4 regions of the Pantoea sp. X-Soil-ISGK-275 genome follow, and region 3 is predicted to be linked to each of the others. Evidence: predicted binding sites of a transcription regulator. Region 3 holds the regulator's gene; each other region holds the start of a gene.

Region 1 (3,145 bases), 1.3 Mb from region 3:
CATCGCATTCGAAAGTCCGCCCGCGCCGACGTCGTGGATAAACAGAATCGGGTTGGCTTCGCCCAGCTGCCAGCAGCGGTCGATCACTTCCTGGCAGCGACGTTCCATTTCTGGGTTGTCGCGCTGTACTGACGCAAAGTCGAGATCGGCATCCGATTGGCCAGATGCCATCGAAGATGCCGCGCCGCCGCCCAAACCGATGTTCATCGCCGGTCCACCCAGCACGATCAGTTTGGCGCCCACCACGATTTCGCCTTTCTGCACGTGATCGGCACGGATGTTACCGATGCCGCCCGCCAGCATGATTGGCTTATGGTAGCCGCGCAGCTCCACGCCATTGTGGCTGTTGACGCGCTCTTCATAGGTACGGAAGTAGCCGTTCAGGGCAGGACGACCAAATTCGTTGTTGAACGCCGCGCCGCCCAATGGGCCTTCGGTCATGATATCCAGCGCGGTGACAATGCGATCCGGCTTACCGAAATCCTCTTCCCACGGCTGTTCAAAGCCTGGAATACGCAGGTTCGATACCGAGAAACCGACCAGACCGGCTTTTGGCTTGGCGCCACGTCCGGTTGCGCCTTCGTCACGAATCTCGCCACCGGAACCGGTCGCGGCACCCGGCCACGGTGAAATGGCGGTTGGGTGGTTATGGGTTTCAACCTTCATCAGGATATGCGCGTCTTCCTGATGGAATTCGTATTCGCCCTTCTGCGCATCGGCGTAGAAGCGGCCAACCTCGGAACCTTCCATTACCGCAGCGTTGTCTTTATAGGCAGACAGCACGTGCTCAGGATTATGTTCGAAGGTGTTTTTGATCATTTTAAACAGCGACTTCGGCTGCTTTTCGCCGTCGATAATCCAGTCGGCGTTGAAAATCTTGTGACGACAGTGCTCAGAGTTTGCCTGCGCAAACATGTAGAGCTCGATGTCGTTCGGATTGCGGCCCAGCTTAGTAAAGGCATCAAGCAGGTAATCGATCTCATCATCGGCCAGCGCCAGGCCCAGCGTGGTGTTGGCCTGCTCCAGCGCGCTGCGACCGGCGCCCAACACGTCAACGCTCTTCAGCGGCTGCGGCTGATGGTGAGCAAACAGCTGCTGCGCATCGTTGAGGTCAGCGAACACCGTTTCCATCATGCGGTCATGCAGCAGGCTAGCCAGTTGCTGCCACTGTGCTTCCGTCAGCTCAGGCGCCTGCACATAGAAGGCCATACCGCGCTCGAGACGCAATACCTGTGGCAAATCGCAGTTGTGAGCGATGTCAGTGGCTTTCGATGACCATGGCGAGATAGTGCCGGGACGCGGCGTTACCAGCAACAGACGCCCTTGTGGCGCGTGTTCGGCGAGAGAAGGACCGTATTTCAGCAGGCGTTGCAGGCGGGCTTGCTCATCCGCGCTGAGCGCTGCACTAACATCGGCAAAATGGACGTACTCGGCGTAAATATCACTCACCGGAAGGTGAGCGTCCTGAAAGCGGGTCAGCAGTTTGTTTACACGAAATGCCGACAGAGCGGGCGAACCACGCAGAATTTCCATCATTAAAGATCTCTCGTCTTTGAAGTGCCGGGCGACGCTTCATTGGGCGCAACAGGGGAAAACGGGCGGTATTATAGAGAAACAGCACGGGTTACGAAACCGTTTGCGCATAAATTCTGGCACCTGGCGTTTGGCTGAATTTTGCACAATTCTTGCTATAAAAGTTGCCCTGCCCCTTTTTGTTGCGCAAAATGCCCCTCGCTCTGGGAGTTAAAACAACATAAATACTGCCTTTAAAAGACAGAGGCCTGTGAGCCATTACGAGACAACTATTTGAAACGCCTAAAAATAAACTATCTGTTTATCGGTCTGATCACCGTGCTGCTTGCGCTAGCATTGTGGCCTTCCATCCCGTGGTACGGGGGCGGAACAGACGCGCTATCACAGATCAAATCACGCGGAGTGCTGCGCATCAGTACCGTTAACTCTCCGCTGACTTACTACACCATTAACAATGCACCAGCCGGTATGGACTACGAGCTGGCGAAGCGCTTCGCCGATTACCTGGGCGTGAAACTGGAAGTTGAGGTGCGTCCTAACCTCGGCGATCTGTTTGACGACCTCGATGACGGAAAAGCGGATTTGCTGGCTGCCGGCTTGATCTACAACAGCGAGCGCCTCGCACACTACCAAAGTGGCCCGAGCTACTATTCGGTGTCGCAGCAGCTGGTGTACCGCATTGATAAGCCCCGGCCGAAGAATCTGGGCGATCTCAAAGGCCGCCTGATTGTGCAGTCCGGTTCGGCATATCTGTCAACTTTACGTTCCGCCAAAGCTGACAGCTATCCCGATCTCGACTGGGCTATCTCCACCGATCAGGGCCAGAAAGCGCTGCTTGAAGCGGTTGCCGACGGCAAACTCGATTATACGGTGGGCGATTCGGTCACCATCGGCCTGCTACAGCGCATTCATCCGCAGCTGGCGGTGGCGTTTGATGTGACCGATGAAGAGCCGGTAACCTGGTATTTGCCGCGTAACGATGACGACAGCCTGAGCGCGGCGATGCTCGACTTCTACAGCCAGATGGGCGAGGAAGGCACCATGGCGCGGCTGGAAGAGAAGTATCTCGGCCACGTTGGCACCTTTGACTACGTTGATACCCGCACCTTCCTGCGCGCCATTGATCACACGCTGCCGGATATCAAACCGCTGTTTGAGAAATATTCTGCCAGCATGGATTGGCGTTTACTGGCGGCGATCTCTTATCAGGAATCGCACTGGAATCCGCAGGCTACGTCGCCAACCGGCGTGCGCGGCATGATGATGTTGACGCGCAATACCGCCGATAGCCTCGACGTTGACGATCGCCTCGATCCCGAACAGAGCATTCGCGGCGGCAGCGAATATCTCAAGCGCATGATGGAGAAAGTGCCGGAGACCATTCCGGAAGAGGAACGTATCTGGTTCGCGCTGGCGGCATATAACATGGGCTACGCGCACATGCTGGACGTGCGCAAGCTGACGGCAAAACAGGGCGGCAATCCGGACAGCTGGGCCGATGTGAAGCTGCGTCTGCCAATGCTCAGTCAGAAGCGCTACTACACGCAAACCACTTACGGCTATGCGCGCGGCCACGAAGCCTATAACTACGTTGAGAACATCCGTAAGTATC
Region 2 (3,145 bases), 2.3 Mb from region 3:
CACTACGATGCGGTCGCTCATGCCAAGCACTTCCGGCATTTCCGACGACACCAAAATGATGCTCAGCCCTTCGGCTTTAAACTGATTAATTAACTGATAAATTTCTTTCTTTGCCCCGACATCGACGCCGCGCGTTGGCTCATCAAGAATCAACACATCAGGGCGCGTCATCAGGCCGCGCGCAATCGCCACTTTTTGCTGATTACCGCCGGACAGCAGGCCAATCGGCTGCTCCATTGAAGGGGTTTTGACGTTGAACAGGCGGATAAAATCGCCCACCGCCAACTGCTCATCGCTGTGACGCAGGTTGCCTGCGCCGGTGCTGAAATAGCGCAGCGCGGTTAGCGACATGTTCTCTTTCACCGACATGCCCAATACCAAACCATCGCGCTTACGATCTTCGGAGATATAAACGATGCCGTTCGCCAATCCTTCTTGCGGGGAGCGAGTGGTGATTTCGCGGCCATTCAGCGTGACTTTACCTTTGCTGCGCGGCAGCGCGCCGTACAGCACTTTCATCAGTTCGGTACGTCCCGCGCCCATCAAGCCCGACACGCCAAGGATTTCCCCTTTGCGCAGCGTAAAGCTGACGTCATCAACGCCCGGACCGCTGAGGTTTTCAACTTTTAAGCGGATCTCACCCGGCTGCTGATCGATACGTGGATATTGATCTTCCAGTTTGCGGCCGACCATCATCTCGATCAGGCTCTCTTCGCTGAGATCGCACACCGCGCGCTCGGCAATAAACTGCCCATCACGGAACACGGTGACGTCATCGCAAATCTCGAAGATCTCTTTCATGCGGTGCGAGATATAGACGATGCCGCAGCCCTGCGCTTTCAGTTCGTTGATGACGCGGAACAGCGACAGCGTTTCGGTATCGGTCAGCGCATCGGTGGGTTCATCCATAATGATGACTTTCGACTCGAAGCTGAGCACTTTGGCGATCTCGACCATCTGCTGATCGCCAATCGACAAATCGCCCACCAGCTTGTGGCTGTTGAAGCGCAGATTGAGGCGCTTTAATAGCGCATCCGCCTCGGCATACATCTTTTTCCATTCGATACGGCCAAAGCGGTTAACAAATTCGCGGCCAAGGAAGATATTCTCGGCGACGGTCAGTTGCGGAATCAGGTTAAGTTCCTGATGGATAATACCAATGCCCGCTTCCTGCGACGCTTTCGGGCCAGAGAACGCCACATCCTGACCGAGCCACTGCAGGGAACCGGCATCCATGCTGTAAATGCCGGTCAGCACTTTCATCATGGTAGATTTGCCGGCACCGTTTTCACCCACCAGCGCCATCACGCGTCCCGGATAAACAGCAAGCGATGCGCCATTCAGCGCCTTCACGCCGGGAAACGACTTTTCAATCCCTTTGAGTTGCAATAACGGTTGCATAGCGGCCTCAGAAGGTCACGCCGGCGCTCAGGATGACATTCGCATACGGAGAACACTCTCCGCTGCGAATGACCGCCTGACTACGCTGCGTTTGTTGTTTGAATTGTTCATGGCTGGTGTAACGAATGGTGATGACATTCCCCTGGTGCTGTTGCAAGGCTTCGAGCACGGCGAGCAGTGCGCTATGGAGCTGCGGATTGTGCTGCTTAATCTCCTCCGCCATCAGGGCGCTTTCGACTTGCATCTCCTGCGTGACTACCTCAACCACCTGTAAAAATTCGGGCATACCCGGCGTTAACGCCAGATCGATGCGCTGTGGACCAGCCGGAATCGGCAAGCCTGCATCTGCAATCGTCAGCGTATCGGTGTGCCCCAGGCGAGCAATCACATGAGAGACTTCAGCGTTTAACAAGCGACCTTTTTTCATTTCTTCCACTCCACAGCGAAACGTTTCGCTGATCGGGAGTGTATAAAATGCGCACGGCAACTCAATGGCGGCATCACGGAAATGTGATCGCCATCGAAACGTTTCGCTTGTACCAGAGAGAATTTGAGTTTGGTGGGATATTGGAGCCGCTGCTGCGGCCCCGATGCAGGGATTAAGGCAGTTTACGTACCTGTTTCACGTCCAGTTCGATGGAGTTGAAATCTTTATCCAGTTCGCCGGTCAGTTCTACCTGATCCTTCGGCGTGATGGTCAAACCGTTCCAGCGTTTATGATCGATCTCGACCTTCATGGTGCCGGTGGCATCACGGAACTGATAATCCTCATCACCGATTTGCTTCTCAAGCGTACCGCGCACGGTGATCCAGCTATCGTCCTTCATCTCTTCGGCCTGTTTCACCGTGACAACGCTGGTGTTATCGGCTTTGAAGCCACCAGACTTCACCTGCGCGGATGGCGCATTCGGATCAACAAAGCCACCTTGCTGAGCGGCAAGAACCGGCGTGGCGGCCAGGGCGATGATAGCTAACAGGGCTGCAGACTTTTTCATATGTCACCTCTTTTCCATGAATGTGTTGGTTTACGGAAGCTATTTCACCATAAGGTTCTTAACAGGATCTTAAGAGAATCCGTCGGGCTAACATTCATGAAAAATAGTCTATTTGCCGGGATTTTCGCTGTACAAGAGCGATTGTGCTTCGTATAACTCCGCTTAACAGAAGGAGAGTAGATGCGCATTTTACTGATAGAAGATGACACGCTGATTGGCGACGGTTTGAAAGTCGGGTTAACCAAACTCGGATTCAGCGTGGATTGGTTTGTCTCCGGCGAAGACGGATTTCAGGCGTTGGCGGCCGCGCCCTGGGACGCGGTGGTGCTGGATCTGTCGCTGCCGGAACGCGATGGTCTGGATATCCTGCGTCAGTGGCGCCAGCAAGGACAGGATGTGCCGGTGCTGATCCTCACCGCGCGCGATGCGCTCGATCAGCGCGTTCAGGGATTGCAGCTCGGTGCCGACGATTACCTGTGCAAGCCGTTTGCGCTGACAGAAGTGGCGGCACGCTTGCAGGCGCTGATCCGTCGCCGTCACGGCCAACTGCAGCCAGAACTCAAACACGGCAAAGTGGTGATGGCGCCCGGCAGCCATAGCGTGCTGTGCGATGGCGAAGCCGTCAGCCTGAAGAGCCGCGAACTGGCGCTGCTGGAACTGTTTCTGCGCAATCCCGGCCGTGTACTGACGCGCAGTCAGCTGGAAGAAAAGCTCTACAGCTGGGATGAAGATGTCTCCAGCAATGCGGT
Region 3 (3,145 bases):
GCCGAGAAACAGACTCAGGCTGGCGCTGATGGTGCCAGGTGCGCTAGCGAAATCACGCTGCATATCGCCAAAGGCGGGTAAATACATATCCGTGGCAAGAAAGCCGAGCATGCTGAGCACGGCGAGATAAGGCATAAATGCTTTAGACGACAACATGTTGATTCTCTTTTGGGCAGGTTGAACGCCGGGGAGTGTAAAAGGATGCAACGCGCTTTGTGAAACGCTAATATTTGCATAGTGCTGTTAAATTTTTTGAAGGCAAAATTATGTGGTCAGAATATGCGCTTGAAGTGGTAGATGCGGTGGCGCGCACCGGCAGTTTTAGTGCGGCCGCGCAGGAGCTGCATCGCGTGCCTTCTGCCGTCAGCTATACCGTGCGACAGCTGGAAAGCTGGCTGGCGGTGCCGCTTTTTGAGCGTCAGCACCGCGAAGTGGTGATGACACCGGCGGGGGAGCATTTTGTACGTGAAGGACGATCTGTTATCAAAAAAATGCTGGCAACCCGTCGACAGTGTCAGCAACTGGCGAATGGCTGGCGCGGGGAGCTAAGTATCGCGGTTGACTGCATTGTTAAACCGCAGCGCACGCGGCAGTTAGTGAAGGATTTCTATCGCCATTTTCCCGATATGGAGCTGATTATCAGCTACGAAGTGTTCAACGGCGTATGGGATGCGTTGGCTGATGGCCGGGTTGATGTGGCGATTGGCGCGACCCAGGCGATCCCGGTGGGTGGACGTTTTGCCTTTCAGGATATGGGCGCGCTGAACTGGCGCTGTGTGGTGAGTCCCGACCATCCGCTGGTCAACAGCACGGAACTGGATGATGAAACATTACGGGCGTGGCCATCGCTGGTGCTGGAAGATACCTCGCGTGCGTTGCCGCGCCGTATGACGTGGACGCTGGATAATCAGCGGCGGTTGGTGGTGCCGGAGTGGGAAACCGGGATGGATTGTTTGCTGGCAGGATTGTGCGTTGGAATGGTGCCGGGCCATCTGGCGCGTCCGCTGCTGGACAGCCATAAACTGGTGGAACTGGCACTGCCGCAGGCCTTTCCGGACAGTCCGTGCTGCGTCAGCTGGTCAGAACAGCGCGCGTCACCGGCGCTGGAGTGGTTACTGGCTTATCTCGGGGATGCTGAAACGCTGAACCATGAATGGCTCAGCGAAGTGTCGGCTTAGCGACGATAGTCGCGGAATGGACCGTACGCCACCGAACGGCGTTCAATCAGCGTTGGCTGGACTTCGATGGTTTGCGGATCTTCACGCTTGCTGGTGATGCGATCCAGCAGCATTTCCAGCGCTTTTTCACCCAGTTCGGCTTTTGGCTGATGCACGGTGGTCAGCGCTGGAGTGAAATAGCGCGCGTTGCGCACGTTATCGTAGCCAATGACTGAGATATCCTGCGGCACGCGCAAACCCATCTCATCAGCAGCGCAAATCGCGCCCATCGCCATGATATCGCCGCCGCAGAACACCGCAGTTGGACGCTGTTTCTGATTTAAAATCTGCTGCATCGCCTGATAGCCCGATTCAGGTTCAAAGTCGCCCTGAACCACCCATTCCGGACGCACCGTGATGCCCGCTTCGCTCATCGCCTGCAGGAAGCCAGCGTGACGTCCGCCGCCGGTGTTGCGCTCCATCTGGCCGGGAATGGCACCGATATCGCGATGACCACGTTCAATCAGATAACGCCCGGCGAGATAGCCGCCCTGAAACGCATTGTCCTGCACGGTATCGGTGAAATCACCGCGTGACGCGCCCCAATCCATCACCACCATTGGGATATTGCGGTTCTCTTCCAGCATCTGCAGCAAATCGTCTGGATATTCCGAACACATCACCAGCAATCCATCGACGCGCTTTTGCGCCATCATCGACAGGTAAGCGCGCTGCTTTTGCAGATCGTTGTGCGCATTGCCGAGAATCAGCGTATAGCCGCGTTCGAAACACCGGTTCTCCACCGCTTCGATAATTTCAGCGAAGTAGGGCGCTTCGCTGGAGGTCGCCAGCAGACCCAAGGTTTTGGTGTGATTGACTTTGAGACTACGCGCCACGGCACTCGGCGAGTAGTGTAATTCTTTGATCGCTTCCCATACGGCGTTACGCGTCTCTTCCGCAACGAAACGCGTTTTGTTGATGACATGCGAAACCGTGGTGGTTGAGACACCCGCGCGTTTTGCGACATCTTTAATTGTTGCCATGAAAATGGTACTCCTGGGCTTATCGCAACTTACTGATAAGTATATTGTTAAACGTTTGCGTCTGCTAATGCTTTTACAGCCCAAAAAAGCGGGCAAAACGGTGTGTTTTAGCAGGCGAAATCACTTCATCACGCTGTTGATACAGCATGCGCAAAATCTGTTGCGCAACGAAAGGCGGCGATTCTAGCAAGCTGATGCGTATAACACGAGATTTTTGCCCATTGCTGTGCGAAAATCGCTTTAACCCTAATAATTGTGTGACTAAGGAGTTGTGATGAATACCGACCTGAAACTGGCGCTAATGACCACTGTTGGCGCACTTTTGATGATTATCGCCTTCAGCTTTACCGCGATCATGCATTAACAAAAAAGCCGGAGCTGAGAACAGCATCCGGCTTTTTTATGATTGTTGCGCAACAACTAGCGAATAGTTTTTGGCGTCATCATGCGACGCGCGCCCACATAGTGTTTCTGCCAGTAATCCTCACCCAATGCGCTGATCTGAATATCTTTGCCGGTACGCGGCGACTGAATGAATTTCCCGTTGCCGAGATACACGCCCACATGATCGGCAGTGCCGCGATTATTGATGCGGAAGAACACCAAATCGCCTTTCTCGAGCATTTCACGTTTAATCGGTGCCGCATCGCGCAGGTGATACATCTCATTAGCGGTGCGTGGCAGTTTGAATTTCACCAGATCTTTATAGGCGTACCACACTAAGCCGCTGCAGTCGAAACCGGTATGTGGCGAAGCACCGCCCCATTGATAGGGTTTGCCGAGTTGGCCCATCAATTTGGTCATCGCCGTTTCACGCGCCTTTTGATAACGCTGGCGGTGCGCCTTACTCATTTTGATGCCGGTCAGCGCTAACGCTTCATCATCGACGGCGATCTCAGGTGTTTTCTTCGCTAGACGTTGATGACCGTATTTCTTAGCAGAAAG
Region 4 (3,145 bases), 1.2 Mb from region 3:
GAGTGCGGTAACCTGGCTTTCCACCCAGCCATCGTCCAGCCGGGTGCGCAGCAAGTCGCCTTTGCTCAGCTGTTGGGTTTTCTTCACCACCTGACCTTGGGTGTCGGTGGTTACGCTGAAGCCACGCGCCAGCGTCGCCAGCGGGCTCACGCCTTCCAGCTGTGCCGCCAGCGTGCCAAAGCGCTGACGATTGTGATTGAGCTGCTTCTCCATGCCCTGCTGTAAGCGATAGTGCCATTGCTGGAGCTGCTGCTGAGCGCGCAGAATACGTCCCTGCGGCTGCTGGGCGTTAAGGCGTTGCAGCAGGCGATCCTGCTGACGGTTGGCCACCCGCATGCGCTGGTCCATTGCTTCACCGAGACGGCGCTGCAGCTGGAAGAGCGCGGTTTGCTGGCGTGCCAGACGCAGCTGTGGATGCTGCTGCTGCAAGCGGTGCTGAATGCGCGTGAAACGACGCTGCTGCTGAGCCAGATAGAAATCCATCGCCATCTCCATGCGCTGCTGCTGCGACTGCAAACGGCGCAACAGTTCAAGCTGATTACGGCTCACCAATTCTGCCGCAGCAGACGGCGTCGGCGCACGTAAATCCGCTACGAAGTCAGCGATAGTGACATCGGTTTCATGCCCAACGGCGCTGACAATCGGCAGGCGGCTGGCAAAAATCGCCCGCGCCACACGCTCGTCATTGAAGCTCCACAAATCTTCCAGTGAACCGCCGCCACGACCGACAATCAGCACGTCACACTCATCGCGCTGGTTAGCCAGCTCAATGGCACGCACAATACCAGCCGGCGCATCCACGCCTTGCACCGCGGTGGGATAGATAATCACCGGCAGTGAAGGATCGCGTCGATGCAGCACGCGCAGCACGTCGTGCAGCGCCGCGCCGGTGGCGGAGGTAATCACGCCCACCTGACGCGCCGGATCCGGCAGCGGCTGTTTAAACTGTTGATCGAATAAGCCTTCCGCGGCTAAACGCGCTTTCAGCTGTTCAAATTGCTGCTGCAGCAAGCCTTCACCGGCCGGATGCATGCTTTCGATAATCAGCTGATAATCGCCGCGCGGCTCATACAGCGTGATGCTGGCGCGCACTAACACTTGCTGGCCATGTTGAGGACGGAAGGTGACGCGACGATTGCTGTTGCGGAACATTGCGCAGCGCACTTGTGCGCCATCATCCTTCAACGTGAAGTACCAATGACCGGAAGAGGGCTGAGTGAAATTTGAAATTTCAGCGCTGAGCCACACCAGGCCCATCTCATTTTCCAGCAGTTGGCGCACCGTGGTGTTCAGGCGGCTGACGGTAAAAATATTGGCGGTTGGCGGTAGCGACATGTGATGTAGATCAAATTTTAAATCAGAGGGTTAATCAACTGATACTACATTGCTTGCCCTGAGGATCAAGACTTTTTCTGAAAAAACACTGGAGGCAATCGGTTTCGGCCTGTATAATGCCGCGGCAATATTTTATCTGTTTTAATCGCCCCCAGGTGGAGATATTGCAATGTTAAGAATCGCTAAAGAAGCCCTCACATTTGACGACGTTCTGCTCGTTCCCGCTCACTCCACTGTTTTACCAAACACCGCTGATCTCAGCACTCAACTGACGAAAAACATCCGTCTTAACATCCCAATGCTCTCTGCTGCCATGGACACCGTGACCGAAGCCGGTCTGGCCATTGCACTGGCGCAGGAAGGGGGGTTGGGCTTTATTCACAAAAACATGTCAATTGAGCGCCAGGCAGACGAAGTTCGTAAGGTGAAAAAACACGAAAGCGGCGTAGTTACCGATCCGCAAACCGTGCTGCCAATCACCGCGCTGGCGGCGGTGAAAGAGCTGACCGAACGTAACGGTTTCGCCGGTTATCCGGTAGTGAACACCGAGAACGAGTTGGTGGGCATCATCACTGGCCGTGACGTGCGTTTTGTTACCGACCTGACGTTGCCGGTTTCTGCGGTGATGACCCCGAAGGAGCGTCTGGTCACGGTGAAAGAGGGTGAAGCCCGCGAAGTTGTGCTGCACAAAATGCACGAGAAGCGTGTTGAGAAAGCGCTGGTTGTTGATGACAGCTTCCACCTGCTGGGCATGATCACCGTTAAAGATTTCCAGAAAGCCGAACGTAAACCTAACGCCTGTAAAGATGCGGAAGGCCGCCTGCGCGTAGGCGCGGCGGTAGGTGCTGGTGCAGGCAACGAAGAGCGTGTCGATGCGCTGGTGGCTGCTGGCGTTGACGTGCTGCTGATTGACTCGTCACACGGTCATTCTGAAGGCGTGCTGCAGCGCATTCGTGAAACCCGTGCAAAATACCCGAACCTGGAAATCATTGGCGGCAACGTCGCTACCGGCGCAGGCGCACTGGCGCTGGCGCAGGCTGGCGTGAGCGCGGTGAAAGTGGGTATCGGCCCTGGCTCAATTTGCACCACGCGTATCGTTACCGGCGTTGGCGTTCCACAGATCACCGCCGTTTCTGATGCAGTTGCCGCGCTGGAAGGCACCGGCATTCCGGTTATCGCTGATGGCGGTATCCGCTTCTCTGGCGACATCGCAAAAGCGATTGCAGCAGGCGCAGCGGCCGTGATGGTTGGCTCGATGCTGGCCGGTACCGAAGAGTCTCCGGGCGAAATCGAGCTGTATCAGGGCCGTTCGTTCAAGTCTTATCGCGGTATGGGTTCATTGGGCGCGATGTCTAAAGGCTCTTCAGACCGTTACTTCCAGAGCGATAACGCCGCTGACAAACTGGTACCGGAAGGTATCGAAGGTCGCGTTGCCTATAAAGGCCGCCTGAAAGAGATCGTGCACCAGCAAATGGGCGGCCTGCGCTCTTGCATGGGCCTGACCGGTTGCCCAACCATCGACGATCTGCGTACCAAAGCGGAGTTCGTGCGCATCAGCGGCGCGGGCATCAACGAAAGCCACGTGCATGACGTGACCATCACCAAAGAGTCGCCAAACTACCGCATGGGTTCATAATCCCGTAAAATTTAGCGCCCGGCACTTGCCGGGCGCTTTTATTATTAAGTCCATCCCAATGGAAACGCCTCAATGACGACTGAAAATATTCATAAACATCGTATTTTGATCCTCGATTTTGGTTCTCAGTATACGCAGCTGGTTGCGCGCCGCGTGCGCGAACTGGGTGTTTAC

Evidence for each region. The regulator PurR, encoded in region 3, represses purine synthesis genes. The targets are predictions, from matches to a motif close to CANGCAAACGTTTGCNTG.
Region 1: purL (phosphoribosylformylglycinamidine synthase) is a predicted target of PurR. The motif match lies at 1,626-1,643, and genes of this name have one in related genera.
Region 2: rbsD (D-ribose pyranase) is a predicted target of PurR. The motif match lies at 1,842-1,859, and genes of this name have one in related genera.
Region 4: guaB (IMP dehydrogenase) is a predicted target of PurR. The motif match lies at 1,427-1,444, and genes of this name have one in related genera.

Annotation. Positions count from the first base shown of each region.
Region 1 is NZ_AP035976.1:3,163,585-3,166,729, forward strand. It holds gene purL (phosphoribosylformylglycinamidine synthase) at 1-1,536, opposite strand, end outside; gene mltF (membrane-bound lytic murein transglycosylase MltF) at 1,807-3,145, shown strand, end outside.
Region 2 is NZ_AP035976.1:4,165,754-4,168,898, forward strand. It holds gene rbsA (ribose ABC transporter ATP-binding protein RbsA) at 1-1,401, opposite strand, end outside; gene rbsD (D-ribose pyranase) at 1,409-1,828, opposite strand; gene AC6I8A_RS19420 (YgiW/YdeI family stress tolerance OB fold protein) at 2,001-2,396, opposite strand; gene qseB (quorum sensing response regulator transcription factor QseB) at 2,577-3,145, shown strand, end outside.
Region 3 is NZ_AP035976.1:1,894,372-1,897,516, forward strand. It holds gene punC (purine nucleoside transporter PunC) at 1-156, opposite strand, end outside; gene punR (DNA-binding transcriptional activator PunR) at 267-1,178, shown strand; gene purR (HTH-type transcriptional repressor PurR) at 1,175-2,200, opposite strand; gene cydH (cytochrome bd-I oxidase subunit CydH) at 2,475-2,564, shown strand; gene AC6I8A_RS08860 (C40 family peptidase) at 2,621-3,145, opposite strand, start outside.
Region 4 is NZ_AP035976.1:3,116,440-3,119,584, reverse strand. It holds gene xseA (exodeoxyribonuclease VII large subunit) at 1-1,335, opposite strand, end outside; gene guaB (IMP dehydrogenase) at 1,505-2,971, shown strand; gene guaA (glutamine-hydrolyzing GMP synthase) at 3,044-3,145, shown strand, end outside.